Regions from separate parts of the Peribacillus sp. JNUCC41 genome, predicted to be linked through region 1. Evidence: riboswitches for the same ligand, from Rfam matches in the RefSeq annotation. Region 1 holds a riboswitch; each other region holds the start of a gene.

Region 1 (10,283 bases):
GAGATTGATCAAGTGGCACTGGTTTTTCTCCTGCCATATGTTCAATGGCGATGATCCCTTCATGTGAAGCAACATGTGCAAGTTGTAATCCTCCAATCACATCTCCAATTGCATAAATGTTTGGCTCATTCGTTTGATAATACTCATTTGTTTGAATCACACGTTCGACTTCAACTTTGGTATTTTCAAGGTGAATGCCTTCTATGTTTGCTAATCTTCCGACAGATACTAATAATTTTTCTGCTGAAAATGACGTGTCTTTTCCTTTATATTCCGCCTTTATAGAGACACCGTCACCTTTTTCTAACGATTCTGGAAGCACCTTTGCCCCTGTTACGATTTTCACACCTTTTTTCTTCATTAGTCGCTGTACTTCCTTTGAAATATCTTTATCTTCCGTCGGTAAAATGCGACCGGCATACTCAATCACAGTCACTTCTAATCCAAAGTCAATAAGCATCGAAGCCCATTCTATTCCAATAACACCGCCGCCGACAATAATGATGGAATTTGGGAGCTCTTTCATTTGTAGCGCTTCATCCGATGTCATCACATATTCGCCATCTGCTTCTAGGCCGGGTAATGTCCTTGGACGAGATCCTGTAGCTATTAAAATATTTCGAGAGCTTAATATTGTTTCCCGTTCATCATTATTCAATCTCACTAAAACATCTCTTGACTGTAAAATACTCCCTTTCCCTTCAAACACATCTATTTTCCCTTTTTTCATCAAATGTTGTACACCTTTAAATAAGCGTTCAGTAATTTCTTCTTTCCTAGCCTGTACCTTTGAGAAGTCCAGTCCAACTTCAGGTGCAATAACACCAAATTTTTCTGCATTTTTTGCATTCGAATATACCTCTGCACTTCTTAATAATGCTTTACTAGGAATACAACCTGCATGAAGGCATGTTCCACCAAGTTTACCTTGTTCAACTACCGCCGTTTTTAATCCTAATTGAGACGCACGAATGGCCGCAACATATCCACCGGTGCCGCCACCGATGATAACAACGTCATATTTTTGATTCACCCAATACTTCCCCCTCTTGTTTTCATAACCATAGAGATATATGGATAGTCTAAGAAAACAACTAACTTATTAAGCACGATTTATTCTATTAATAGGTAAACGATCATGATACTTTAATTTATTTCAATGGCACATGCATTGGATACAAAGCCTTCTTCAACAATAAAGCCACAATCTTCTTTATAATCAATTTGTGTTTCTTCATCTAAATAGCGTTTTGTAAAATGATCAAATCTAAGCTGAATTCCCTCATATTCAATCAATACATCGTTTCTGCGGGGCTCGTCCAATAAGAGGGAGAACTTCACCGACACCCCGCAGCCGCCGGCAATATCAGCGTCAATGCGAGGAATTTGCGCACCCTTACATGTCATTTCCTTTAGTTTATTCATAGCTGCCTCTGTTATCTTTATTTTGTCTATCATCTGTTTCTCCCCTTTCTTAATGGTTTATTGAAAAAATGATTATGCATTAACCTTAGTTGCACGAACTTGTTCATCAGCATGATAGGAGGAGCGAACAAGCGGACCGGCTTCGCAATGACTAAACCCTTTTGACATGGCAATGTTTTTCAGTTCTTCAAACTCTTCTGGACTCCAATATTTTACGACCTTCAAATGTCGTTTAGTAGGCTGCAAATATTGACCAATAGTCATGATGTCTACATCGTTAGCACGAAGATCATCCATTGTTTCCATAATTTCTTCTTTTGTTTCACCTAGACCAATCATAATGCTTGATTTCGTAGGGATAGTGGAATTCATTTGCTTTGCCCGCCTTAAAAACTCTAATGAACGTTCGTATGTTGCACGTGCACGAACTTTTTGGGATAAGCGTTTTACTGTTTCAATGTTGTGATTCAAAATGTCTGGCCTTGTATCCATTAATGTTTTTAAGCTGTCATATTCCCCATTCAGATCTGAGGGGAGAACTTCAATGCTGCAAAATGGATTTTGCCGCCTCACTGCTTTTACAGTTTCTGCAAATACCTTTGCTCCGCCGTCTTTTAAATCATCGCGAGCAACAGCGGTAATCACCACATGTTTTAGGTTCATTTGCTTTACTGATTCTGCGACACGTTCGGGCTCTTCCCAATCAAGTTCTGATGGCAGCCCTGTTTGAACTGCACAGAACCTGCAAGCTCGGGTACAAACACTTCCTAAAATCATGAAAGTTGCCGTTTTTCGTACCGCCCAGCATTCATGAATATTAGGACATCTTGCTTCTTCACAAACAGTATGAAGTTTTTTTTCACGCATCATTTTCTTTAAGCCTGTATATTGTTCATTTGTATTTAATTTAATTTTAAGCCATTCTGGTTTACGAAGATCAGTGGTGGACATTTTATTTCTCACTCCTATGAGCAGATGTAATTTTAGCTTTAAAGAGGTTCCATACGCCTAAAAAAAAAAGACCTATTGAGTTTCTTCTTTGCTCTGTCTTTTTAGTTCTCAAGACTATTTTCTCCTTGCACCTCTTGGCACTTTTTCCATCCTTTATAAGCACGCTTAAATGAAACCACCTTGTATGAAATATTGAGATTCTTGTCTTAATATTCATCCTTGGTGGTTCATGTTCATTCAAACATTCAATTATGACGTTACCGTTGCTTCCTCTACTACTTTTTCTTTGGAGTAACGCAAGATAGGTTGTCTAGCTGCTTGGACCTCATCCAATCGCCCAATCACTGTAGTATGTGGTGCTTCTAAAACAACCCCTGGGTTTTCTTCCACTTCTTTGGCAATTGTAATCATGACCTCCGCAAATGCATCGAGTGTTTCTTTCGACTCTGTTTCTGTCGGTTCAATCATCAAACATTCCTCAACATTTAACGGGAAATAGATGGTCGGCGGATGGTAGCCGAAATCTAGCAGGCGTTTTGCTATATCAAGCGTTCTTACACCTAGCTTTTTCTGCCTGGATCCGGATAGGACAAATTCATGCTTGCAAATTTGTAAATATGGCGCTTCAAAGAATGGCTCCAATCTTTTACGAAGGTAATTAGCATGAAGCACAGCACTTTCCGACACTTGGCGAAGCCCAACAGGCCCCATCGTGCGAATATAAGTATACGCCCGCAGGAGAATTCCGAAGTTTCCATAATACCCCTTTACCCTTCCGATAGAGTGCGAATAATTAGCGTTCAGCACATATTTTTCACCTTCTTTTTCTATGCGCGGAACTGGCAAGTATGGAGTAAGTTTCTCTTTCACACCGACAGGACCTGCACCTGGACCGCCACCTCCATGAGGAGTCGTAAATGTTTTGTGAAGATTTAAGTGCACAATGTCAAAGCCCATTTGACCTGGTGTTGTTTTTCCTAAAATGGCATTGGCATTCGCTCCGTCATAATATAATAGCCCCCCTGCTTCATGAACAACCTGAGCGATTTCCACAATTTCTTTTTCAAAAAGTCCAAGGGTATTCGGATTCGTCAACATTAGCGCAGCTGTATCAGATCCTACATGTTTCTTTAATTCTTCTAGGTCAACTAATCCATTTTTATCGGATGGAATCGTGATCGTTTGAAAACCAGCAACACTTGCACTTGCAGGATTTGTACCGTGCGCTGAGTCTGGAACAAGTACTTTCGTTCTGGTTTCACCTTTTTCAGCATGATACGCCTTAACCATCATTAAACCTGTCCATTCCCCTTGAGCCCCTGCGGATGGCTGTAATGTTACAGCATCCATTCCTGTAATGACGGCTAGCTCTTCCTGTAATTCATATAAAACTTCTAATGCACCTTGTACTGTTTCAACGGGCTGATAGGGATGAATGCGGCTAAAGCCTTCCAGCCGTGCCACATCTTCATTTATTTTCGGATTGTACTTCATCGTGCAAGAACCCAGTGGATAGAATCCATTATCGATTCCATGGTTTTTATTAGAGAGCGCTGTGTAATGGCGGACAAGCTGCAACTCTGATACTTCTGGCAGCTCAGCAGGTTCGTCACGAATTAAATGCTTTGGAAATTTTTCATTTATATCAACATAGTCAACGTCACTATCCGGAATACTTGAACCTACCCGTCCTGGACGACTTATTTCAAAAATCAACTCATTATATTCAACCATTAAAAATCGCCTCCAAAGCATCAACAAATTGGTCAATTTCTTCTTTTGTTCGCTGCTCAGTCACAGCTAGCAGCATTTTGTTTTCAAAACCGTAATCACTTTCTAAATCAAATCCACCGATAATACCCGCCTTAAGAAGTTTTGCATTGACTTCCTTTACCGAACGAGGAAGCTCGACTATAAACTCATTGAAGAATGGTGCCTCATTGATTATGGTATAGCCCTTCTGTTCTAGAGTTTTCGCCATGTAATCAGCTTTCTCAATGTTTAGCTGTGCCATTTGACGAATCCCTTGCTTTCCAAGTGATGTCATGCAAATAGAAGAGGCAAGAGCATTTAATGCCTGGTTGGAACAAATATTCGATGAGGCTTTATCACGGCGAATATGCTGTTCACGTGCTTGAAGTGTTAACACAAATCCACGCTGTCCTTTTTCATCTGCTGTTTGGCCTACAATTCGTCCTGGGATTTTGCGCATGAGTTTTTTATTTACCGCAAAATAGCCGCAGTGTGGACCGCCAAAGGACATCGGGATTCCTAATGGCTGCATATCACCGATCACAATATCTGCCCCAAGTTTCCCAGGTGCCTGCAATAGTGCTAGTGCAAGAGGATTGGCGCTTACGATTAAAAGGGCACCTTTTTCTTCCGCAATTTTCTTAATTGCTTTTATATCCTCAATGGAACCGAAGAAATTTGGATATTGAACAATTACGGCAGCAGTGTCATTATCTATTTGTTCTTGCAGCTTCCCTAAATCAGTAATCTCATCAGCTAGGTTTACTTCCTCAGCTGTGTATCCCGGACCACCTGCTACTGTATGTAAAATAGCACGGGATTCAGGATGTACCGCTTTGGAAACAAGAACTTTCGAACGTCTCGTAGCCGCAACAGCAAGTGATGCAGCTTCTGCAAGCGATGTAAAACCATCGTACATGGAAGAGTTAGCCACATCCATTCCTGTCAACTCACAGACCATCGTTTGAAATTCAAAAATTGCTTGTAATTCACCTTGACTGATTTCCGGTTGGTAAGGTGTATAGGCTGTGTAAAATTCGGAGCGTGAAATCATATGGTTTACCACACTTGGAATGTAGTGATCATATGTACCCGCGCCTAGGAAAGTCGGGTAATGATTCGCATTTTTGTTTTTTGTAGCAAGCTGGTTCATTTTTTTCACAAGCAGCGGTTCAGGAACCGCCTTCGGGATGTTTAGCTCCCCCTGCAGGCTGATTTCAGCTGGAATATCTTCAAATAACTCATCTATAGAAGAAATATTTAAAAATGTGAGCATCTCGTCTTGGTCTTGTTTAGTATCAGGAAGGTATCTATAAGTGGCTGTCATATTATTCCTCTCCTTCATTAGTAAATGCTTGATACTCATCTTCGTTTAGAAGTGAGTCTAATTCTTCTGGATTGGACATTTCTACTTCAACTAACCACCCTGCTTCAAATGGATGCTCGTTAATCGTCTCTGGAGCGCCTTCTAACTCTTCGTTTACAGTAACTACGGTCCCTGAAACAGGTGAGTAAAGTTCGGAAACTGCTTTAACAGACTCGATCGTTCCCATCGATTCATTGACCGTTACTTCATCATCAATCGCTGGATTTTCAACAAAGACGATATCACCTAACGCTTTTTGTGCATAATCAGAGATTCCAATACGAACACGGTTTCCTTCTAATTGTTGCACCCACTCATGTTCTTTGCTATATCGAAAACTTGATAATAATTTCGTCATTGTATTTTCCCCTTTTCTTTTCTTTTTTCTTTTTAACCATTCCCATAATTCAGAATATAATTTAGGTAATTTTGCTCTTAGGTATTCGATTTTAGGCTGTATGCAAGGTAACGGATATCGACTCATGAAAACTACACGATAACTCTATTAAAATATTTCCGCTTACCTTTTGTAGAATGGTGCATTAACAATAACGGCTTCAATCTTTTTATTTCGGATTTCCACTTTTATCGGTGTCCCCACTTCAGCTTGATCGGCTGATACCAAGGCAAGACCTAAGCTTTTCTTCAAAGATGGTGATTGTGTTCCTGATGTAACAATACCAATTTCCTCTCCATCTTTAGAAATTACCTTGTAACCATTACGCGGAATCCCCCGGCCTGTTACTTCAATCCCTACTAATTTTCGTTTTAATCCAGTTTCTTTTTGTTCTGTAAGAGCAGATTTTCCGATAAAGTCACTTTCTTTGTTCGTCTTTACGACAAAGCCGATTCCTGCTTCAAGCGGGCTGATATCGTTACTTAGTTCTTGGCCATAGAGTGCAAGACGTGCTTCCAGCCGAAGCGTGTCCCGTGCACCAAGTCCGCATGGTTTTAATCCACTCGTGGCTCCTGTTTCTAAGAGCTTTTCCCAAAGTGCTACCGCTTTGTCTGCAGATAAATAAAGCTCATATCCATTTTCTCCTGTGTAACCTGTACGGGATACAAGTACGTCGGAAATCCCCGAGATGTTGACGTGTTGGGCGAATTTAAATGAACCAATTTCTGATAAATCAATTTCCGTTAACTTTTGCAAAATGCTTTCTGCCTTTGGTCCTTGGATGGCAAGCTGAGCGATGTCCTCCGAAATATTTTGGAGCTCCATCTCTCCTTTTACATGCTGCTTCATCCATTCGTAATCTTTCTCAATGTTTGCAGCATTAATGACAAGTAAATATTTTTCATTCCCTAATTTATAAACTAATAAATCATCGACCGTTCCACCGTCTGGATAACACATTGCTGTATACTGTGCTTGATTGATGCCAAGCTTTGTTACATCGTTTGTAACAAGGTAGTTAATATAACTCTCGGCATCTTTCCCTTCCACAAGCACTTCTCCCATATGAGAAACATCAAAAAGTCCTGCTTCAGTTCGAACAGCTTCATGCTCTTCTAAAATGCTGGTAAATTGAACCGGTAGAGCCCAGCCACCAAAATTTATAACTTTTGCTCCGTATTTTTTATATACTTCAAAAAGCGGTGTTTGCTTTAATGCTGTTTCAATACCCATGTTTTACCCCCAATTATGATTTTCTGCAAAATAGTTCAACTGTTAAAGGTTTCTTTATTGCTAGTAGTATCTCACTGCCATGGCAGTTGCTCAGTTTTCAGCAAAGGCATAATTCCATTAAGCTGCCCCTTTCTTTACACAGTAGTTGGCTGTTGAAATAACGGATAAACACCACAAATCTCTTTGGTTGTATCTCTTGCTTTCTGAAGGACGTCTTTATTCCCTTTACTCTTTAGAACAGTTGCAATCACTTCACCAATTTTCACCATCTCTTCCCTCTTCATGCCTCGAGTTGTTAAAGCTGCTGTCCCCATTCGGATACCGCTCGTAACAAATGGCTTTTCTGGATCATAGGGAATCGTATTTTTATTCACGGTAATGCCTGCGTCTTCCAATAATTTCTCCGCTTCTTTTCCTGTTAAATTCCACGGACGCAAATCTAAAAGGACAATATGATTATCTGTTCCACCAGAAACAAGTGCTGCACCTTCATTTTTTAATGTTTCGCCAAGTGTTGCAGCATTTTCAATGACTTGTTTCGCATAATCCTTAAAGCTTGGTTGTAAAGCTTCGTTGAATGCAACTGCTTTTGCTGCAATGATATGCATAAGTGGACCGCCTTGAATTCCTGGGAATACGGATTTATTAATCGCTTTGATAATTACTTCATCGTTCGTTAAAATGATGCCCCCCCGAGGTCCTCTTAATGTTTTATGAGTTGTACTTGTCACAACATCCGCATATGGGATTGGGGATGGGTGAAGACCAGTAGCTACCAGCCCGGCTATATGAGCCATATCCACCATAAGTTTTGCACCAACTTGATCGGCAATTTCTCTAAATCGTGCAAAATTAATCGTTCTTGGATAGGCACTTGTTCCTGCAATAATCAATTTAGGTTGTTCTTTCTTTGCGATAGCTTCCAACTCATCATAATCAATTAACTGAGTATCTTCTCTAACTCCATAAGACACAACTTCAAACCATTTTCCTGAAACGCTGACTGGACTTCCATGAGTTAAGTGGCCACCATGTGAAAGGTTCATTCCCATCACCTTATCACCAGGCTGAAGGAGTGCGAAAAAAACTGCGAAATTGGCTTGTGCACCTGAGTGAGGCTGAACATTTGCATATTTGGCACCAAAAAGCTTTGTTAGACGCTCAATGGCCGTTTGTTCTGCCACATCGACAAATTCACACCCACCATAATAGCGCTTTCCTGGATAACCTTCTGCATATTTATTTGTCATCACGCTTCCCATTGCCTCTAATACATCTGGGCTAACAAAATTTTCTGATGCAATCAATTCCAGTGTTTGATGTTGACGTTGTCCTTCTTTCTCAATCGCTTCAAAAATGGTTGAATCATTTTGTTGTAAACTCATTTCATTTTCCCTCCCGGACATTTTTGTAAATTCAGAATTTTTACATAATTATCAATTCCAATATGGTGCTCTTTCCCGCTACAGACCTGCATTTCTATGAAAACTGCTAAAAACAGTATGCTTTACAACCTTTTTTGCACGCAAAAAAGGACAGAAAAGGGTCGTAGCGTTCTCTACCCTTCTCTGTCCTTTTACCTGAGAGTTTAGCTCCATTTTTTAAATAGAGCCTTTCCCCTTTGGTGGCGTATATGTTTATACGCGCTCTCCAGAGGTGCGTCCATTTGTGGTTCCATCTACCTGAGAGATTTGTTCCAAGGGTCTTTTTGGAACTTGCTCCTTCGGTGGCTTGTCGCTTTGCACTCTCCCACAACTGTCATCCGCTTATTCAATTTGGTACATTTAGAATAGTTGTTGAGAATAATTATGTCAAGCCTTTTTGAAAGCGCTAACAATACTATTCTAAAATATTTATTTCGAATTATCATAGAATCAACCAGATATCTTTGGCTTTTTAAAACGGGCAGATTTTTTACTCACCGAGTTGGAAAAAATGGAGCAGCAACTATCTGTACAAACACAGCAAATAGAATCAAAGGATTTCTTGCCTCTTAATTCCCGGCTACCTCTCTCTGATTCGCCTGATCCACCTTCGTTATGCGCATCTTATAAATCGCAATCAGCAGAATGAACCAAACAGGAGTAACGAATAAGGCAACACGAGTGTCGTCCGCAAGTGCAAGAACAACAAGGACGAATGCCAGGAAAGCAAGGATCAAGTAATTGGAAATTGGATAAAGTGGTAATTTAAATTTGTTCTTTTTCACTAGATCTGGTCTTGTTTTACGGTATTTCAAATGACTGATGACTGTAATTCCCCAAATAAAGATGAAACATACGGTAGAAATACTTGTAATCAAGGTAAATACTCCTTCAGGCATTAAATAATTCAAAACAACAGAAATTAAAATGACAACAGTTGAAAAGAACAATGCATTGGATGGTACTTTACGGTCATTAAGTTTTGCAAAAGGTACAGGTGCATTTTTATCTTTGGCAAGTGAGTATACCATCCGGCTTGTACTGAAGATTGCGCTGTTACATGCCGAAGCAGCCGATGTTAGGACGACAAAATTAACGATACCAGCAGCTCCAGCAATACCTACAGCCACAAATACTTGAACGAATGGGCTTTCCGTTGGGATGATTGCGTTCCACGGATAAACACTCATAATCACAATAAGTGCGCCAATGTAGAAAATTATAATCCGAATAGGAATATTATTGATCGCCTTGGGGATAACTTTTTCTGGATCTTCTGTTTCACCTGCTGTAAGTCCTACAAGTTCAATGCCCACAAACGCAAACACTACCATCTGGAATGAGAGGACAAAACCATTTATTCCATTTGGGAACATACCCTCGTGACCCCATAGATTCGTGAAACTTGCTGCGCCTGAATCAGTGGAAAAGCCTTTAATAATCATGAAAATACCGATAACAATTAATGCTAGAATAGCTATGACCTTAATTAATGCGAACCAGAATTCCATTTCGCCAAAAAGTTTTACGGTTGCAAGATTCATAAATAGCAAAATGACTAGTGCAATTAATCCAGGCATCCACTGCGGTACGGAAGGAAACCAATACTGAGTATAAAGTCCAACTGCTGTTAAGTCGGCCATTGCGATTGAAATCCAGCAGAACCAGTATGTCCAGCCGGTTACAAATGCTGCCATATTACCTAAATAGTCTCTTACAAAGTCAACAAAGGAGT
Region 2 (10,283 bases), 900 kb from region 1:
AGTTTGGTTAGAATATCATCCAATTCTCCAATTACTTTTTCAAATAAATTTATTTTTTCGTATAATAACTTCAGAATATGTTCTTCTACTGTATTTTTCGTGGCGAAGTTATAAATCATCACATCTTCTTCCTGTCCAAGGCGGTGAATCCGTCCAATTCTCTGTTCGAGCCTCATGGGGTTCCATGGCAGGTCAAAATTAATCAAGTGATGGCAAAACTGAAGGTTTATCCCTTCCCCTCCAGCTTCTGTTGCAATTAATACCTGTATATTCTTTTGGAATAATTCTCTCATCCAGTCTTTCTTTCCTCGCTTAAAACCGCCTCGAAAAGGAACCGAAGAAATTCCATTCTGCTGTAGGTACCATTGGAGATATAGCTGAGTCGCCCGGTATTCGGTAAAGATAATCACTTTGTCATCAATTTTCTTGATCAGTTCCAAAGCTTTTTCAGCCTTGGAGTTCTGGACTGTTTCATTCACTTTAGAAAATAAATCATCAAGCTTTGCCAAAAAGTCAGGGGAAGGCTGATCATACTTTTCTTTCATATTCTTTAAAGTATAAAAGACCGCCTCTCTGCTGCTGCATGCTTCCCTTTGGAGAGTGAGAGCTGAAAATGCGCTTCCTTTTGATCCATCCGAAATAGGCTTGAATTTGGAAACAGCATCATACAATGCCTGTTCCGTTGGAGAAAATTCAATGGTGATGGTTTCCACATGCCGTTTTGTCCATTCAATGCCAGTATCGGCCCGCCGGTTTCGAATCATGACAGTATTGACCAGTTCCTTTAGGTGTTCATCTTCAATGATGTTGCGGCCTTTCCCTTTATACTTTTCCGAAAAGAGCGAAGCATTTCCCAAGTGGCCCGGTTTCAATAACGAAACGAGGTGAAAAATCTCCTCGACTTTATTTTGAATCGGAGTGGCTGTAAGGAGTAAACAAAATTTCTTTTTCAGATTTTGGACGAATTCATAGTTCTTCGTCTTATTATTTTTAAGTTTATGAGCTTCATCAATAATGATGAAGTCATATTCCTGAGTGAAAATGATATCTCGATGCGGAGCGCGTTTCGCTGTATCGATGGATGAAATGACCACATCACAGGAGTCCCAAACATAACTTTTTCTCTGAACGACTGCCGGTATATGAAACTTGGTATTCAATTCAAACGCCCATTGTGTGACAAGGGATGCTGGAACAAGGATCAATACTTTTTTTACAAGGCCCCTAATCATATACTCTTTTAGGATCAAGCCTGCTTCAATTGTTTTTCCGAGCCCCACCTCATCAGCTAAAATGGCCTTTCCATTCATCTTTTCCACCACTTGCTTTGCTGCTTCCAATTGATGGGGAAGCGGGGTTAACTGCGGAAGGTGTTTGGGCGCCTGTAAACCTTCAAAATCAGGGATAATAAGATTTTCCTCCATTTGAACCGCCAGCTTATAAAGCTCCCAATTTCCCCATGGACCGTCATTTTCCACTTTTTGCAGAAGCTCGTCATTCCATTCAGAATTGAAGGATATATTGATTTTCATAGAAATAACTCCCTCTTAAATCATAATTTCCTTAATAAAGGGTCAAAACCCGAACATTTTGTATGTGAAGTAAGAAAAATATTTATCTTCAAAAGATATTGCAGAGATAAGTTTCTTAGGGTAGGATATAAGTATATTTAGAAAATTCAATTTCCAAACGCTACAAAGAATCTTTGTACATCGATTTTGCAGTTCGCGTTTTCTTAGTATGGGCTATAGGCTCTTAATTTATCCAAGATTACTGAAGGAGATCACTCAAACGGTTTCTGAAGTTTTAGGAGAATTGGCAGGGAATGCATTCGATGATGCTCAAAGGTTTTACCGATGCTTGGGGCTATTTCGCTTCCTTTCATTGGCAGACCATTCATATGCGGGTGAAGATAAGGGGAGAGACTACGGATGTAGCGCCGAAGGAGCAAACTTAGCAGTGAATCTCTCAGGCAAAAGAACTCTTATTGGACGCAACTCTGGAGAGCGCCGCCCGTTTTGGGACGGCCACCAAAGGGGAAAACCTATTACATAGGTAAACTTTCAGGTTTCAGGACAGAGAAAAAGCTCAAATGGGCTTTCTCTGTCCTTTTTTGTGCTTTTTTCACAGCATGAATCAGGATATACCTGATGCGAAATGACAAGAAGCTTTTGATAATGAAGCCAATTAATTTTAAAAAAAATCTGAAGGGGGTCATTTTTTGACCAATTTAAAAAGAACACCACTATTCGAGGTTTATCGTGAATACGGAGGTAAAACGATCGATTTTGGCGGCTGGGAACTTCCTGTCCAATTTTCGGGTATCAAGGACGAACATGAAGCCGTACGTACAAAATCGGGGTTATTCGATGTTTCCCATATGGGGGAAGTCGATGTTAAGGGTCCTGGGAGCCTTTCCTTTTTACAGAAAATGCTCACTAATGATATATCAAAGCTGCAGCAGGGCGGTGCCCAATATACCGCCATGTGTTATGAAAACGGAGGCACGGTTGATGATCTTATCGTGTATAAAAGGGCAGAGGACGACTATCTGCTCGTGGTCAATGCAGCGAATACAGAAAAAGATTTCAATTGGCTTCAAGCTAATTTAACGGAAGATGTCCAAATTACGAATGTATCGAGTGACTATACACAGCTGGCACTTCAAGGACCATCTGCAGAAAAGATATTACAAAAACTATCGGGAAATACTGACTTAAGTGAAATTGGATTTTTCAAGTTCAAGGAAAATGTCCTGATTAACGGTATCTCCACGCTGGTATCCCGTACTGGATACACTGGTGAAGATGGTTTTGAGATATATAGTGACAGTGAAAATGGTCCTGCCCTTTGGAAGGCGATTATGGAAGCCGGAAAGGAAGAGGGGGTTCAGCCGATTGGTTTAGGTGCTCGTGATACCCTGCGTTTTGAAGCGAAACTGCCGCTTTATGGGCAGGAGCTTTCAGCGGACATCACCCCGATAGAAGCCGGTATTGGTTTTGCAGTGAAAGTGGATAAGGAAGCGGATTTTTTCGGGAAAGCCGTTCTTGCTGAGCAAAAGGAGAATGGAGCTCCCCGCAAGCTTGTGGGAATTGAAATGATTGACCGTGGCATTCCGCGTCATGGGTATAAGATCTACAGCGGTGATAAAGTCATTGGTGAGGTCACGACCGGTACCCAATCACCCACGTTGAAGAAAAACGTGGGATTGGTACTTATCGATAAGGAATTTTCGGTACTGGATGCGGAAGTAGAAGTGGAAATCCGTTCCAAGCGTTTGAAAGCCGTTATCATACAAACACCTTTTTATAAAAAACCACGTAAATAGAGGGGAATGGTCATTAGATGAAACATCGTTATTTACCCATGACAGAGCAAGATAAACAAGAAATGCTGGAAGTGATAGGGGTATCTTCTACTCAAGAACTTTTCAATGATATCCCTGAAAGCGTTCGTTTCCAAGGAGAATACGATATTAAGCCTGCTAAATCGGAACCTGCATTAATGAAAGAATTATCAAGGCTAGCTGCCAAGAATGCGGACCTTAAAAGCTATGCTTCCTTCCTTGGTGCGGGTGTCTATGATCATTACGCACCGGTCATCGTCGATCATGTTTTATCCCGTTCTGAGTTTTATACGGCTTATACACCGTATCAGCCAGAAATTTCACAGGGCGAGCTTCAGGCAATCTTCGAATATCAAACGATGATATGTGAATTGACGGGAATGGATGTAGCTAACTCATCCATGTATGATGGCGGGACGGCACTAGCCGAAGCAGCCATGCTTGCTTCTGGCCAGACGCGGCGCAAGAAGATTCTCATTTCAGGAACCGTTCATCCTGAATCAAGGGAAGTTGTGAAGACATATGCGAAAGGGCAACGGGTGGAAGTGGTCGAAATTCCTTATAAGGACGGTGTGACGGATTTAGCTGCTTTAAGGGAATTGGCGAATGATGACATTGCAGGAGTGATCGTGCAATATCCGAACTTTTTTGGCCGCATCGAGCCATTGAAAGAAATGGAGGAAATCATTCATGGTGTCAAGTCCACGTTTATCGTTTCCAGTAACCCGCTTGCATTGGGAGCTTTGACATCCCCTGGAGCACTCGGTGCAGATATCGTAACGGGGGATGCCCAGCCATTCGGCATTCCAGCGGCATTTGGGGGACCTCATTGTGGCTATTTTGCCGTTACTAATAAACTTGTTCGGAAAGTTCCGGGCCGACTCGTCGGTCAAACGGTGGATGAAAATGGTAAAAGGGGGTTTGTACTGACCCTTCAAGCTCGTGAACAGCACATCCGCCGTGACAAAGCCACATCCAACATTTGTTCCAATCAAGCTTTGAATGCCTTGGCAGCTTCTGTCGCAATGACCGCGCTTGGGAAAAAGGGTGTCAAAGAAATGGCTGTGCAAAATATTCAAAAAGCGCATTATGCGAAAAAAGCAATTATGGCAAAAGGGGTGGAAGTGATATTCGACGGTCCTTCATTTAATGAATTTGTCATTAAACTGCCTGCTTCGTTTTCAGAAATCAATAAAAACCTTTTTGAAAAAGGGATGATCGGCGGCTTCGATTTAGGGACGGTTTATCCTGAGCTGAAAGATCATATGCTGGTCGCGGTAACTGAACTTAGAACAAAAGAAGAAATTGATGCACTTGCGCAGGAATTGGGGGATCAACATGAATAATCAAGATCAATCACTCATTTTTGAAATCAGTACTTCCGGTCGAATCGGATACAGTCTGCCAGAAATGGATGTTGCAACTATTTCGCTCGAAGAAATTCTTCCTGCCGACTACATCCGTGAAGAAGAGGCAGAACTTCCTGAGGTGTCCGAACTTGATATCATGCGTCATTATACAGCACTTTCCAAGCGGAATCATGGAGTGGATTCGGGTTTTTATCCGCTGGGTTCATGCACGATGAAATATAATCCGAAAATAAATGAAAATGTGGCGCGCTTCAACGGTTTTGCCCATATCCATCCATATCAGGATCCGGCTACTGTTCAGGGAGCATTGGGACTATTATTTGATTTGCAGGAACACTTAACGGAAATCACCGGTATGGACCAAGTGACATTACAGCCTGCAGCAGGTGCTCACGGTGAATGGACTGGATTGATGATGATTCGCGCTTTTCACGAAGCGAATGGCGATACAGAACGGACTAAAGTGATTGTACCTGATTCTGCACACGGTACGAATCCTGCCTCTGCAACTGTTGCCGGCCTTGAAACGATTACAGTGAAGTCGGATGAAAATGGGTTAGTCGACCTTGAGGATTTAAAGCGTGTTGTCGGACCGGATACCGCGGCCTTGATGCTGACGAATCCCAATACATTGGGATTGTTTGAAGAAAATATTTTGGAAATGGCCCAACTTGTCCATGACGCAGGTGGGAAGCTTTATTATGATGGAGCCAACCTGAATGCAGTTCTATCGAAAGCACGACCGGGTGATATGGGCTTTGATGTGGTTCACTTAAATCTCCATAAAACATTCACAGGCCCGCATGGCGGCGGCGGCCCGGGTTCTGGTCCTGTAGGGGTGAAGTCGGACTTGATTCCTTACTTGCCTAAACCGCTTGTGGTCAAACAAGGTGAGCAATTCGTTCTTGATTATGATCGTCCGCAATCCATCGGTAGGGTAAAACCTTATTATGGTAATTTCGGGATAAACGTGAGGGCGTATACGTACATTCGTTCAATGGGGCCAGATGGTCTTAAAGCCGTCACCGAGAATGCGGTCATCAATGCCAATTATATGATGCGTAGGTTGGAACCATTTTTTGACTTACCATATAATCGTCATTGTAAGCATGAATTCGTATTAAGCGGACGCCGTCAAAAGAAATTAGGGGTAAGGACTCTCGATATAGCCAAAAGATTGCTGGATTTCGGTTATCATCCTCCGACCATTTACTTCCCGTTGAACGTGGAAGAAGGAATGATGATAGAACCGACTGAAACCGAGTCTAAAGAAACGCTGGATGCGTTCATCGATGCGATGATCCAGATTGCCAAGGAAGCGGAAGAAACCCCGGAAATCGTTCAGGAAGCTCCGCATACAACCGTTATAAAGCGGCTTGACGAAACTCTTGCTGCAAGAAAACCTGTTCTGCGTTTTCAAGCATAGACTGATAGCTTACACGAAAAAAAATCCCTGCCAGCCGGCGGGGATTTTTTCATGTTTATGTAAGAGTTCATTAAAAGTTCAACAGTTAACTTTCATTCCCTAAAGCCCGCATGATGCAGAAGAAGTCTTTTTAATTTAAAAGAGCCCATGCGGAGATGGGGTCTTATTTCTTTGCTTTGATTTTCCCGGTCCACATCTTGAAACCGCCCTTTAGGTGAAAAAGTTCCCTGTAGCCCTTTTTGTATAGCATGGCTGCAGCTCTTCCGCTGATGATTTCGCTCTGAGCGTACAAATATACAGGCTTGTCCGGCCTAATTTCGACCAAGCGGGTTTTCATTTGAGTCATAGGGATGTTTCTTGCGCCTAAGATATGACCATTATCGAAATCATTCGGTTCCCGCACATCGATTAGCTGCACTTTTCTGTAGTTAGCGATAAATTCGTCCTGTGTTAATGTTTTAACGATTTTACGCTGGCGGTACCAATTAAAAAGTGAATACGCAATAACCACTCCCAAGATGATGAGCAGCGTATATAATATTTCCAAACATAAAAACTCCCTTCTACCTTAACGAATACAGACAATCCTTATTATATAATTGCTTTACCCAATAATCAAAAAGAATTTTCATCAAATTCTTCATCGACTTGATAGCACGTTCTTTTTTAGAGTGTTAAAGTCTGTTAAACTACTACATGTGAGTTTTTTGTGGGGGATTGAAAAACAGTCTATTGAAACGAGGGGTAAGGATGACTAAAGAAAAATGGGGTTTTATAGATTCGGGGTATTGTTCACCGGGTTTTAATATGGCTTTGGACGAAGCACTGTTAAACTGGCAAAGCAAAGGTGAAATTCCGCCAATCATACGCTTTTACGGCTGGGATCCAGCAACATTGTCGATTGGTTATTTTCAAAAGGCTGAAGCGGAAATTGATTTGGAAGAGGTCAAAAGGCAGGGACTTGGTTTTGTTCGCAGGCCAACAGGAGGACGAGCGGTACTGCACGAGCATGAATTGACTTATAGCGTAATCGTTCCAGAATCCTATCCGGGAATGCCAACTACCGTTACTGAAGCATATCGTGTCATTTCTGAAGGAATATTAATGGGGTTCAGGAATCTGGGATTGGATGCTTATTTTGCCGTGCCTCGAACCAATCAGGAAAAAGAAGCTTTAAAATCGCCCAGGTCTTCCGTCTGTTTTGATGCTCCAAGCTGGTATGAACTGGTCGTCGAGGGCAGGAAGGTCGCTGGCAGCGCTCAAACCAGGCAAAAAGGCGTCATCCTTCAGCACGGGTCCATTTTGCTTGATCTTGATGATGATAAGCTTTTTAGCGTATTTAAATTCTCAAATGACAGGGTTAAAGAGAGAATGCAAAAAAACCTGAAAAATAAAGCTGTGGCCATAAATGACATTGCTGGAAGAAAGGTTACCATCCCTGAAGCGAAAGAAGCTTTTGAAAAAGGTTTTGCCGAAGGACTTTCGATCGATTTAGAGCCATACGTCCTAACCGAAAAGCAATTGCAGGAAGTGAAGGCCATTGCAGAAAGTAAATATGAAAGCGATGAATGGAATTTTATGAGATAGAAGAAGTGGGATAATAAGAGTGATAAAAGAAAAAAGTTTTTTCAGATTTTTTGACCTAATAAGATATCCCTTGCAGGGATAAGCCCTAAAAGGGATGGGGAAAAAGCAAGGTCCAAATTAATTGAAATCTGATGAAAAATTATCGTAAATCGACATTTTCCTCCCTTTTGCTAACTATATTAATTGATTTATCGTTTGACAAAATTAAAAGTTATTCAAAACAAACACAATATATAGTAGTTGAAATATTTAATGCGACACTATATGTTGATTTTTGAGTTTCGCTATGATAAATTTAGGGTACTTGTTAAGCGAAACGGACATGTAAGGCTACATAAGGATTTTTGCGGCAGCAAGAACGGATCTTGAAACATATAAAGGAGAGGGAATTATGTCGGTTGTAATAAAAGAAGCTTTAAAGGTTGATCTAGAAAGGTTGAATAAGGATATTTCTTTATTTCCCCAGGTTCACCCTGTAACTGCTGATATGAAAATGGCGCATAAGGGAGTGTCCCGTCTAGTCATGCTTGACCGCTATTCTTTTAAGGATACTGAAAAAATCACACTCTCGGCAGGCGATTTCGTCGTGTTGACGATTAAGGAAGATCCGAAATTCCCGGCAAGGGGTCTCGGTTACATCGTTGAAATTGATTGGGAAACCAAAAAAGCCAAGGTATTGGTGGATGAAGAATTCCGTGGCGTATTGGATAATCCGGAAGAAGTGGAGACGGGAATTATTAACCGTCCGTTGGATATAATCGAAAAGCCGCTTGAAATATACTATGAACAAATTGCGAAACGTAATGCAACGGGCTTGGCATCAGTGGAAACCACGGAAGAAAAAAGAACGGAATGGTTCAATAAATTCTATCAAGAATTAAAGAACCTTAATTTTGTCCCGGCAGGACGAGTATTATACGGTGCAGGTTCCAATACGGACGTTACTTATTTCAACTGCTATGTAATGCCATTCGTACCGGATTCACGTGAAGGGATCTCAGAACATAGGAAACAAGTGATGGAGATCATGAGCCGCGGCGGCGGAGTGGGTACGAACGGATCGACACTGCGTCCAAGAAACACTCTGGCAAAAGGGGTGAATGGAAAATCCTCTGGTTCAGTATCATGGCTTGACGATATTGCAAAACTGACGCATCTTGTTGAACAGGGCGGCAGCAGACGCGGCGCGCAAATGATCATGCTTGCTGATTGGCATCCTGATATTGCGGAGTTCATCATTTCCAAAATGCAAAATCCAAGGATTCTGCGTTACCTAGTGGAAAACACTAAAGATGAAGCCATCAAGAAATATGCGACGGATAAATTGAAATTCACGCCGCATACGGAACAGGAAACGGCTATGTATCAAGGGATCATCAATTATAAGGAGATTCCTGGCCAAGGTGGGTTCAGTGAGAAAATCATTAGGGATGCAGAAGAAAAGATCCGTACAGGTGGAACGTACAGTGTCCATAATCCGGATTTTCTGACTGGAGCCAATATCTCTATTTGCCTGACTAAGGAATTTATGGAAGCGGCGGAACAAGATGCGGAATACGAATTGCGTTTTCCTGATGTAGAGAGCTATAATGCCGAAGAAATGGCCATTTACAATGAAGAATGGCATAATGTCGGTGATGTTCGTGAATGGGAAAAAATGGGTCACAAAGTCCGTGTTTACCGTAAAATCCGAGCTAAAGAGCTTTGGAACTTAATAAACATTTGTGCGACATATTCTGCTGAACCAGGAATTTTCTTTATTGATAATGCTAATGAAATGACGAATGCCAAAGCATACGGTCAGCAGGTCGTTGCCACGAACCCTTGTGGCGAACAGCCATTGGCCCCATATTCAGTATGTAACCTTGCGGCAGTCAATTTGGCTGAAATGGCTGATAAAGATAGCAAAACGGTTAATTTCGAGAAACTTAAGCAAACCGTCGAAGTCGGTGTGCGTATGCAGGACAATGTCATTGACGCAACTCCTTATTTCTTGGATGAAAACAAAAAACAGGCACTGGGCGAGCGACGGGTTGGACTTGGTGTAATGGGTCTGCATGACCTATTGATTTATTGTGAAACGGAATATGGTTCTGAAGAAGGAAATATCCTGGTTGACAAGGTATTTGAAACGATTGCGACTACTGCTTACAGGGCTTCTGTGGAACTTGCTCAAGAAAAAGGCAGTTTCCCGTTCCTGATCGGGTCAACGGACGAAGAAACCAATGAGCTTAGAACACGTTTCACCCAAACTGGGTTTATGGAAAAAATGCCGGAAGATATCAGGGAAAGTGTTGCTGCACATGGCATCCGTAACTCTCATTTATTGACAGTGGCCCCTACAGGAAGCACAGGAACGATGGTTGGGGTATCAACAGGTCTTGAACCATATTTCTCTTTCACGTATTTCCGCAGCGGCCGTCTGGGTAAATTCATAGAGGTGAAGGCTGACATTGTACAGGAATACTTGGAACGTCATCCGGAAGCCGATACAGAAGAGCTTCCAAAATGGTTCATTTCCGCTATGGAATTAGCCCCGGAAGCGCATGCTGAT
Region 3 (10,283 bases), 1.4 Mb from region 1:
ATATGGGGAAACTGAAATTCTATGAACGCCTGGTAATACAGGTGATTCTGAAAGGGGCAAAACCGATGAAATACAATATCCTTGAAAGGGATTCCTTTCAATTGATTGGAATCAAGCAGGAGTTTTCCTTGGTTAATGAAGAGAATTTGATCGGGATTCCAAAGTTGTGGGAGAAAGTGAATGCGGATGGAACAGATGATAGGTTAGCTAAGTTGAACAATGGCCAAATAGATGGCTTGATTGGTGTATGTGTCGATAAGCGGGCTGTGGAAAAAAATGAAATGATGGATTATTGGATAGGTGCAGAGTATGCCGGGATAGTGCCTGAAGAGTTTTCAACCCTGACGATACCGGCTTCCAAGTGGGTTGCATTCGAAGTTCACGGACCTATGCCTGATGCCATCCAACAAGCTTGGAAACGAATTTTTTCCGAATGGTTCCCTACCAGCGGTTATGAACATGCCGGAACTCCAGAATTGGAAGTATACGCGAATGATGACGCTTCAAACCCTGACTATTACTCTGAAATTTGGATTCCCATAAAAAAGGGATAAGTTAAAAAATTCTTTTCGCTTGCAGGGGAGGCCCTGCAAGCTTTTTTTCATTTCTTTATGATGATCAGACATTCATACTAGAGCTGAGCAGTTAAGGGGCAGGGAGCTTTACAGCCCTTCTTCAAAAATATAAGAAAGCACTTTCATCGCTTGATTAACGGATTCTACTGTGACACTCGCCTTTTCCGATAATTCCTTTAAGGCATGATGATGGGATTCCGGACGAATCAAAATAAGCGGTTTACCCAGGGAAATGGCGGTGCTTGCGTCCATGGCGGTATTCCACTGTTTATATTTCTCGCCAAATAGAGCGACGACAAGATCAGCTTTTTTCATCAAAAGACCTGTCCGCAAATTATTGATTTGGGAAGCTGCCGCATCCTTCAGGATGGGATTCGGCTGTTCCCCGAGGATATCTTCACCGATATTATCGGAGCGTTCATGATTTTCCATCGGGCCTACAAATTCTAAAGGGAGCTTCAGTGCAGCGGCCTTATCTCTCAGCTCACTTCTCCAATTCGAATGGATCTCCCCAGCAAGATACACGGTTAACTTCATTGTTTTCCTCCTCAGTATTAAAATTGCTTTCATTGTACCATGTTTTTTAGAAAATGGATGAATTCCATAAATAAGGATAATATTATCCATAAGGTAGTAAAAGAGACGGCTGGAGGAATGACGATGGCTTTATCGAATAAGAATATCCTTGTTTTCCTGTTGATAAGCAGTTTGATCGCGGGCTGCTCAGGCATTGAGAGACAAACCGAAAAGGCAATGAAGGCTGCTGAAGTGGCTTTTCGTGACGATGAAAAACAGCCCAATCAAGAGGCGGGGCTAATTCAGGTCTATCTGCCAAAGGATTTTAAAGTAGTGGAAGAACATGATAATAATTTGATTTTACAAAAAGATGATAAGATTTATATATTATTTGTCAATCCAAATGAAAAAGAAGACAGCTCCGTGTTATATTTGGCGATAAAAGAACAAGGTGATCAAAATGTGATGCTGCATTCTTTCCAAACGGATGATAAATTCGGCTTTATTTCGGTCAAAGAGATACCGAAAGAAAAGTATGAGCTTGCAGTGGGGATCGGCGGGGTGAAGCTGACAACCGAAACGGATAAAGACCAATTAAAAACCGATGCAAAACAAATGATGGAAATCGTTTCATCCGTGCCCCAGAAATAAGCTTTATCACGGCCGTTCAACCGATCCGTATTAATGGTTGATTTCTGGAGAGTCTGGTATGATGGGATTATAAAAAACTATGGTGTCATTTAGAGCAGGAGGAATATTCAAATGGAAAATTTACAAACCGTTGAGCAATATGATGCATTGAAAAATGAAGGCAAACATATCTTTCTTTTTTCAGCGACATGGTGCGGGGATTGCCGTGTAATCGAACCGATCATGCCGGAGATCGAAACGAAATTTCCTGATTTTACATTCATTCATGTGGACCGTGATGAATTCATCGATGTGTGTGCAGCGAATGATGTATTCGGCATACCAAGTTTCATCGCGTATGATAATGGTGAAGAGCTAGGCAGATTTGTGAGCAAGGATCGCAAAACGCAAGAACAAATTGAGGAATTCATTCAATCACTATAATTAATTTCCCCTTCTCGCTGGGGATTTTTCAATGAAGAGGAGGGTCAGTCATGAAAATGGACAGCACGAAGCTGAAAAATATCCTGAAAGAACGTTTAAAAGATGAAAATCGCACATTCAAATTCGATAGCAAGCAAGATACGTTACGGGTGGAAAATGTGAAGACCGGGAAGGGAATCACCATCGAGTTGCCTCCTGTACTTGCTAACTATGAAAACGTACAGGAAAAGGCCATCGATGAAATTATCTATTACGTGGAAGAGGCCCTGAATGTGATGGGGGGAGAACACAGCATGGAAGGCAAGGAGAAATTCATTTTCCCAGTCATCCGCTCGACCTCCTTTCCGATGGAATCGGAAGAAGGAAATCCATTTTTATTCGATGAGCATACGGCTGAAACCCGGATTTTTTATGCCCTTGATTTAGGGAAAACCTACCGTCTTATAGATGAAAAGATGATTCAACGGGAAAATTGGCAGGGTGACAGGATCCGTGAAATTGCCCTTTTCAATGCCCGTTCCCTCTCCACTGAAATGAAGTCGGATATCGTTGCAGGTAATGCATTTTATTTTTTGAACACGAATGATGGGTATGATGCCAGCAGGATCCTGAATGAATCATGGCTTCGGGAAATGAAGGACAAGATCGAGGGAACCATGGCTGTTGCCATTCCCCATCAGGATGTCATCATCATTGCCGATGTGAAGAATGATACGGGCTATGATATTCTTGCGCAAATGGCGATGAGCTTCTTTGCCAGCGGGCATGTTCCGATAACGGCTCTATCATTTCTTTACGAAGAAAATGAGTTGGAGCCCATCTTCATTATGGGTAAAAACAAAAAGCGTGAACAATGATATATTGAATCATAAAAGGACCGTGTCAGCATCTGACATCGGTCCTTTTAAAGTTTAATAGAGTTTATGACTTTTAGAGTTGATATTTATTTTTTTATCGGTGATAATGAAATTGTAATATTTTGAAAATACGGAATAAAACGATAGAACGAGCTTGTGAACGTTGTGGGAGAGTGCAAAGCATTGAGCCACCGAAGGAGCAAGTTCCAAAAATATCCCTTGGAGCAAATCTCTCAGGTAAATGGAACCGCAGCTGGACGCAACTCTGGACAGCGCGCAGGAAGTGTGCCGCCAACGGGGAAATCTCCACGACCAAAATGGAGTTGAATTCTCAGGTGAAAGGACAGAGAAGGGAGCGGCAGGTTTGCGCAACCCTTCTCTGTCCTTTTTTAATTGGCTTTATGCATACAAAAGGTTTGCAGCGAACATGGAACTTACTAATAGGCCAATCAACTTAAAATAATGGGGGAGAATGATCGTGAATTTGAAAAGCAAATTAATGAACATGCTGGAAGCCCGTAAAGAGGAAATGGTTCAAATCCGCCGTCATTTACACGAGAATCCGGAGCTATCCTTCAAAGAAGAGAAAACGGCAAAATATATCATTGATTTTTATAACGGGAAAGATGTATCGATTCAAACGAATGCAGGAAATGGATTAGGGATCATCGTGACGATCGAAGGCGGGAAACCAGGGAAAACGATAGGTCTCCGTGCCGATTTCGATGCACTGCCGATTACAGAAGAAGCGGAGGTTCCGTTCCGTTCAAAAAATGAAGGTGTCATGCATGCCTGCGGACACGATGGGCATACCGCTTATTTATTGGTATTGGCAGACTGCATCATTGAGCTGAAAGATTCCCTATCAGGTACGATCAAAATAATTCATCAACATGCAGAAGAAACACCTCCTGGTGGAGCAAAGAGCATCATGGAATCAGGGGTTTTGGATGAACTGGACGCTGTCTTCGGAATCCATTTATTCCCTTCCCATCCAGCAGGGGTCGTCGGGTATCGCAGCGGCTATTCGATGGCTGGACGGACCTATTTCAAATTAGCCATAAAGGGTGTAGGCGGCCATGGTTCCTCCCCGCATATGGCTAATGATACCATTGTGGCAGGCGCCCATTTCGTGACAGCCATACAAACCGTAATCAGCCGTCGCTTGAATCCATTTGATATGGGAGTAGTCACAATCGGCTCCTTCGATGGAAAGGGAAGCTTTAATGTCATTAAAGATCGTATAGAAATTGAAGGGGATGTCCGTTATATGACGGCAGAGACCCAGCAGCTGATCGATAAGGAAATCCACCGGATCGTTAAAGGGATAGAAACGGAATTTGATGTTCAGTGCGAGCTTACATATGTGCCCGATTATCCTCCGTTATATAATGACCCTGAACTGACCGAATTCGTGAAAAATAGCCTGGAAAGCATGAATGACAATGATATTAAGAATGTTGTGGAATTTCCGGTTTTCTCAGGTTCGGAAGATTTTTCGTATTATGCAGAAAAGATTCCTGGCTGCTTCTTTTACATTGGCTGTAAACCGAAAGGAGTGGAGAAGGCCTATTTCAATCACCATCCTAAATTCGACATTGATGAAGATGCCCTTTTGATTGCCTCCAAATCAGTGGCGCAGGTTGTATGCAGTTTTTATGAATGGAAATAGTCTTCTTTGGTCTTTGTTTGCAAAAAAAACGCAGAAACCCACAAAACACCGTTCGGTATTAACGAACGGTGTTTTATGGGTTGCGGCATGTATTTGAATGCCGCCGGCGGTTTCATGAAGGATGTTGCAATGAATTGGCCAGTCTGCTTCCAAGGCTGCATGAAAACTTAATCTCTTTGTAAACGCGATTTAACAGCGGTGTTTTATTTAAATAGTAGACTAGGGGCTAATGTTAATTCGCAATCGATAGGTTTAATCTCATTCCAGAAGGGGTTTAATAGGGTAGGAGTTCTGCGAACTCCGTTAAGTTAGCAGGAATGCGATAAAAAAATAGATGCTAATCCCAATTCAGCTTAAATTTTCTCGATATTTTTAAAATAACTGGTAGAATTAGTTACATAACTACAGATGTAGAAAGAGTGATAGTTTTGAAATGGCTAAATAAGATGAAAAAATGGTTCCAAGCAGAGGAAATTATTGAAATCGAAGAAATAATTATAGATGAGCCGCTAGATGAAGAGACATTAAAGAAAATGGATTTTTCAAAGCTTTCGAAGTCAAAGAAAGAAGAAATAAAAGTTTACAATCAAAAAGTGGAAAAAATGTCCCAGACCCCAGACCCGGATACGAAAATCCTGTTTCAATATCCAAAAGGACAGTTCAAGTTTCCGCTCATTCCAGACCGGGAGCAGAATAAAAGAAAGCCAAGGGAAAGAAATAGGGAAGAAAATGAACCCAAACAGGGGAAAAATGTGACCAAGGAAACAACGAAAAGGCCTGTAAGGGATAGTGAACCAAAACGGAGAAGTTTCGACCGGGAGGAAACCTCAAAAATAGTCCCGTCAAATACTCCATTCCGCCCAACGGAAATCCCTTCACCCATTTATGGGTTCCGTCGTCCGGAAAAAAAAATAGTCCCATCTGAAGAAATTGTCGAATATGAATTAGAAAGCAAAATGCCCATCCCTAAAAAAGAAGGAGCCGATATCGAGATTCCGGTATCGATCCCTGAAATTCCAAAAGAAGTTTCACATGAGGAAATGACGATAGAGCCATCCGTTCTTATACCGGAAAAAGCGGAAGAAAAAAGGGAAGATTCGGAGATACCCGCTTTCTTTCGCAGGAATTCCATAGAGTCTCTGCCAGAAGAAGCTGTAAGCGAGCCTGACATAATTGAGCCTGCGGTGGAAAAAGAGGCTATTGAACAGGACCAGGTCGATTTTGGACGCGAAGTCGCTGTATCCATCATCGAACAGGCCGACGACACACCGCCTGAAGCTATATCGGTACCGGAGGAGGTTGCTGCACAATCAAATCAACCTTACGTCAGTCAAGGGACACTGCCTGAAGATCCATCTGAGGCAACACCTGAAGGGCAGTCTAAACGTCCGAAAAAACATATCCCATTCAATGTGATGATGCTTAAGCAAGACCGGGAAAAAAACAGCTTCATGGATAAGATGATGCCGGAAAAAAAAAGCCTTAATTCGGAAAGGGCAGTAGCTTCACCTGATAAGCGGCCAATGAATGATGCTGCTGAAACGGAGGCAGGACAAGCGAAACCATCCGCCATTCCTGAACGGAAACAGGAGGAGGGCAGAGTTATGCCGAAAGAGGGGACTCCGATCATTAAATCAACCTTTTTGGACACGAAGGCTGGTTCGGAAACCGCCGCCGAGCCTGAAAATACAGTTGAATCCAATATGGGTTCCAGTTCGGTCTCTAGGCCGCTCTTGGAGCAGGAACCCCTTTCTGGAAATGGGTATCAAGAAGCAGTTTATACAGAGGCGGCAGCAGAAAGTGGCCAGGGCGATACCCCGGCAGTTTATGGCTCCGTGGAAGCGGAGGATAATCCATATTATGTGTTTCCGAATATCGAATTGCTGACACCTCCCACTTATGCTGTGCATGATGATGAGTGGCTCGAGGAACAGACTTTATTACTTGATGAGACATTGAAAAATTTCAATGTCCGTGCAAAGGTCGTCAATGTCACTCAAGGACCGGCAGTAACCCGTTTCGAGGTACATCCGGAACCGGGAGTGAAGGTGAATAAGGTGACGAACCTGATGGATGACATCAAATTAAGCCTTGCTGCACAGGATATGCGGATGGAAGCGCCCATTCCCGGTAAACATACAATTGGCATAGAGATTCCGAACAGGAAAAGCAAACCGGTATTTTTGCGTGAGGTTTTGGAAAGTACTGAGTTTCAAGAGCATGAATCACCGCTTGCTGTCGCTTTAGGACTCGATATATCCGGTCAGCCGATCATCACGGATTTGAGAAAGATGCCGCATGGATTGATAGCCGGGCAAACGGGATCGGGGAAAAGTGTCTGTATCAACACGATGCTGGTCAGCTTGCTGTATAAAGCGACGCCGCAGGAGTTGAAATTACTCTTGATTGATCCGAAAATGGTCGAGCTCGCCCCTTATAACCGGATCCCGCATTTGGTCAGTCCAGTCATAACCGATGTCAAAGCCGCTACGGCTGCGTTGAAATGGGCTGTAGAAGAGATGGAACGGCGTTATGAATTGTTTGTACATGCTGGTGTGCGTGATATCACCCGCTTTAATGACCAAGCGGAAAAAGCCGGTCAATATTCAAGCAAGCTGCCTTATATCCTGGTGATCATCGATGAGCTTGCGGATCTAATGATGATGTCCCCGGCTGATGTAGAGGAAGCGATTTGCCGGATTGCGCAAAAGGCCCGTGCCTGCGGCATCCATTTGATTGTAGCCACTCAAAGGCCTTCAGTCGATGTCATAACGGGATTGATCAAGGCAAATATCCCGACAAGGATCGCTTTTTCAGTTTCTTCACAAGTCGACTCCCGTACAATCATCGATAGCGGCGGTGCAGAAAAATTATTGGGAAGAGGAGATATGTTATTCGCTGAAAACGGCTCATCGAAAACGGTGCGCCTGCAAGGGACTTTTGTGAGTGATGAAGAAATCGATCAAGTCGTCAACCACGTTAAACTGGAACAGCAGCCGAAGTACCTGTTTGAACAGGAAGACTTGCTGAACAGGGCCGAGGTCACGGAAGAAGCGGATGAACTGTTTTTCGAGGCATGTGAATTTGTCGTGAGCCAGCAGGCTGCATCTGCATCGAGTGTCCAAAGGCGCTTCCGTGTCGGCTATAACCGTGCAGCGCGTCTAATAGAAATGATGGAGCAACGGGGAGTCGTTTCCGAATCCAGGGGCTCAAGGCCCAGGGATGTATTGATTACGGAAGAAGAACTGGAATTTTTACATGTTAATTAAGAGAACCTAATAAAAGGAAATTGAATATAATGTGAAAGGGTGAAAACCCTTTTTTATCACCTTAATTGAGGGAAAAACCAATGATTTGATAAATTGGCATCTGCCTGACATGGAAGAATGAATAAAAAAGTGATATAATAGTTTTTTGTTGATGAATGATTGAAAATAAGAGCTTGAAAAACCTATTAAGAATTGCGTTACTAACAAGTCTCGTAATGGAAAAAACAAATAAAAGATGACGTCATATACTGTCATACAGGTAGACGATTGGTGGAGGTTCGCTTTATGACTGCTTACCATTTTGTGGGAATTAAAGGGTCGGGTATGAGTGCTCTTGCACAAATACTGCATGATATGAATATTGAAGTGCAGGGTTCCGATTACGAAAAAGAATTTTTTACACAATTGGCATTAGAAAAAGCCGGGATTAAAATCCTTCCTTTTAACGAGGAAAATATTCAACCTGGAATGACCATCATTGCAGGAAATGCGTTTCCGGATAGTCATCCGGAAATCATGAAGGCAAAAGAACTTGATTTGCCGATTATCCGTTATCACCGCTTCCTAGGTGATTTCATGAAAAACTTCATTAGCGTGGCCGTTACGGGAGCGCATGGTAAAACATCGACGACCGGCTTGCTTGCCCATGTAATGGGGGGCGCTAAACCGACATCCTTCTTGATTGGGGATGGAACGGGTAAAGGAATCGTGAATTCTGATTACTTCGTATTCGAAGCATGTGAATATCGCCGTCATTTCCTTTCCTATTATCCGGATTATGCAATCATGACGAATATCGATTTTGATCATCCTGATTATTACGCCAATGTCGAAGACGTGTTCGAGGCTTTCCAAACAATGGCCCTTCAAGTCAACAAAGGCATCATTGCGTGCGGGGATGATGAGCATTTACCACATATTCAGGCGAAAGTACCGGTTATTTTTTACGGATTTGCAGAAGGAAATGATTTTCAAGCGAAAAATGTTTCCGTCAAACCGGATGGCACGACTTTTGATGTGCATGTAAGGAACAATTACTATGATACATTCACTATTCCTACTTTTGGAAAGCATAATGTATTGAATGCACTTGGTGTCATTGCACTTTGTAAATATGAAAACTTGGATACGGAAGCTGTGAAAGCCCAATTGCGGACTTTTGGCGGAGTTAAACGCCGGTTCTCCGAAAAGGAAATCGGAAGTCAGATCATCATTGATGATTATGCACACCATCCGACCGAGATCTCTGCAACTGTCGACTCGGCTCGTCAGAAATATCCAGAGCGTGAAGTTGTTGCAGTATTCCAGCCACATACTTTCTCGAGAACGCAGGCATTCCTGGATGAATTCGCCGACAGCTTGAATTTGGCCGACAAAGTATACTTATGTGAAATTTTTGGATCTGCTCGTGAACATCAAGGGAAGTTATCGATTGAAGACCTTCAAGATAAGATTCCCGGTGCCGAGCTGATTACGGAGAACACAACATCAAAATTGCAACATCATGAAAACAGTGTCGTGTTATTCATGGGTGCGGGGGACATTCAAAAGTTCCAGGCAGCCTACGAGCATTCACTGCAGGTAAAATAAAAAAAACGACCATCCGTTAGTAGCGGGTCGGTCGTTTTTTTATTGGTTTTTATGTTATTTCAAATTTTCAGGATTTAAATTTTCCAGTTCCGGTAAAACGAAGCGGCCGTCCTTACGTATCAAGACGTCATCAAAATGGATTTCCCCGCCGCCATATTCAGGCCGCTGGATATTGACCAGGTCCCAGTGAATGTCTGACTGGTTTCCGTTAAAGGCATCATCATAGCATTGCCCGGGAGTGAAATGAAAACTTCCATCAATTTTTTCATCAAAGAGGATATCTTGCATCGGGTGTAGAATATATGGATTTACACCAATTGCAAATTCACCGACATATCGTGCGCCTTCATCAGTATCAAAAATTTTGTTGATGCGTTCCGTATCATTCGCAACCGCTTCAACGATTTTTCCATCCTTGAATGTCAACTTCACGTTTTCAAAAGTAAAACCCTGATAAGGGGACGGAGTATTATACGAAATCACTCCATTGATGGAATCTTTAACCGGGGCCGTATATACTTCACCGTCAGGAATGTTCAGCTCACCCGCACATTTGATGGCTTTGATGTCTTTGATGGAGAAGGTTAAGTCCGTACCGGGCCCAGTTAAGCGGACCTTATCCGTTTTATCCATCAATTCAACAAGATTGTCCATTGCTGCGCTCATTTTGCCATAGTCGAGGTTGCAGACTTCGAAATAAAAGTCTTCGAATGCTTCTGTGCTCATTTTG

The links. A riboswitch is a leader RNA that binds a small molecule or an ion and turns the genes downstream of it on or off. The one in region 1 is predicted to bind glycine.
Region 2: another riboswitch for glycine. It lies ahead of gcvT (glycine cleavage system aminomethyltransferase GcvT); the one in region 1 lies ahead of glyA (serine hydroxymethyltransferase).
Region 3: another riboswitch for glycine. It lies ahead of JNUCC41_RS01705 (amidohydrolase); the one in region 1 lies ahead of glyA (serine hydroxymethyltransferase).

Annotation. Positions count from the first base shown of each region.
Region 1 is NZ_CP062163.1:4,451,690-4,461,972, reverse strand. Features, by position in the region: gene lpdA (dihydrolipoyl dehydrogenase) at 1-1,033, opposite strand, end outside; gene JNUCC41_RS21705 (iron-sulfur cluster biosynthesis family protein) at 1,147-1,458, opposite strand; gene lipA (lipoyl synthase) at 1,498-2,376, opposite strand; gene gcvPB (aminomethyl-transferring glycine dehydrogenase subunit GcvPB) at 2,626-4,110, opposite strand; gene gcvPA (aminomethyl-transferring glycine dehydrogenase subunit GcvPA) at 4,103-5,455, opposite strand; gene gcvH (glycine cleavage system protein GcvH) at 5,457-5,852, opposite strand; gene gcvT (glycine cleavage system aminomethyltransferase GcvT) at 6,015-7,124, opposite strand; gene glyA (serine hydroxymethyltransferase) at 7,259-8,509, opposite strand; glycine riboswitch at 8,683-8,788, opposite strand; gene JNUCC41_RS21670 (amino acid permease) at 9,118-10,283, opposite strand, start outside.
Region 2 is NZ_CP062163.1:5,355,329-5,365,611, reverse strand. Features, by position in the region: gene JNUCC41_RS25895 (DEAD/DEAH box helicase) at 1-1,532, opposite strand, end outside; glycine riboswitch at 1,907-1,994, shown strand; glycine riboswitch at 1,998-2,081, shown strand; gene gcvT (glycine cleavage system aminomethyltransferase GcvT) at 2,222-3,328, shown strand; gene gcvPA (aminomethyl-transferring glycine dehydrogenase subunit GcvPA) at 3,346-4,692, shown strand; gene gcvPB (aminomethyl-transferring glycine dehydrogenase subunit GcvPB) at 4,685-6,142, shown strand; gene JNUCC41_RS25875 (rhodanese-like domain-containing protein) at 6,306-6,689, opposite strand; gene JNUCC41_RS25870 (lipoate--protein ligase family protein) at 6,893-7,729, shown strand; gene JNUCC41_RS25865 (vitamin B12-dependent ribonucleotide reductase) at 8,121-10,283, shown strand, end outside.
Region 3 is NZ_CP062163.1:350,819-361,101, reverse strand. Features, by position in the region: gene JNUCC41_RS01730 (AraC family transcriptional regulator) at 1-554, shown strand, start outside; gene JNUCC41_RS01725 (YtoQ family protein) at 663-1,112, opposite strand; gene JNUCC41_RS01720 (hypothetical protein) at 1,236-1,742, shown strand; gene JNUCC41_RS01715 (thioredoxin family protein) at 1,854-2,165, shown strand; gene JNUCC41_RS01710 (DUF1444 domain-containing protein) at 2,216-3,022, shown strand; glycine riboswitch at 3,179-3,282, shown strand; gene JNUCC41_RS01705 (amidohydrolase) at 3,507-4,694, shown strand; gene JNUCC41_RS01700 (DNA translocase FtsK) at 5,123-7,963, shown strand; gene murC (UDP-N-acetylmuramate--L-alanine ligase) at 8,249-9,553, shown strand; gene JNUCC41_RS01690 (aminopeptidase) at 9,608-10,283, opposite strand, start outside.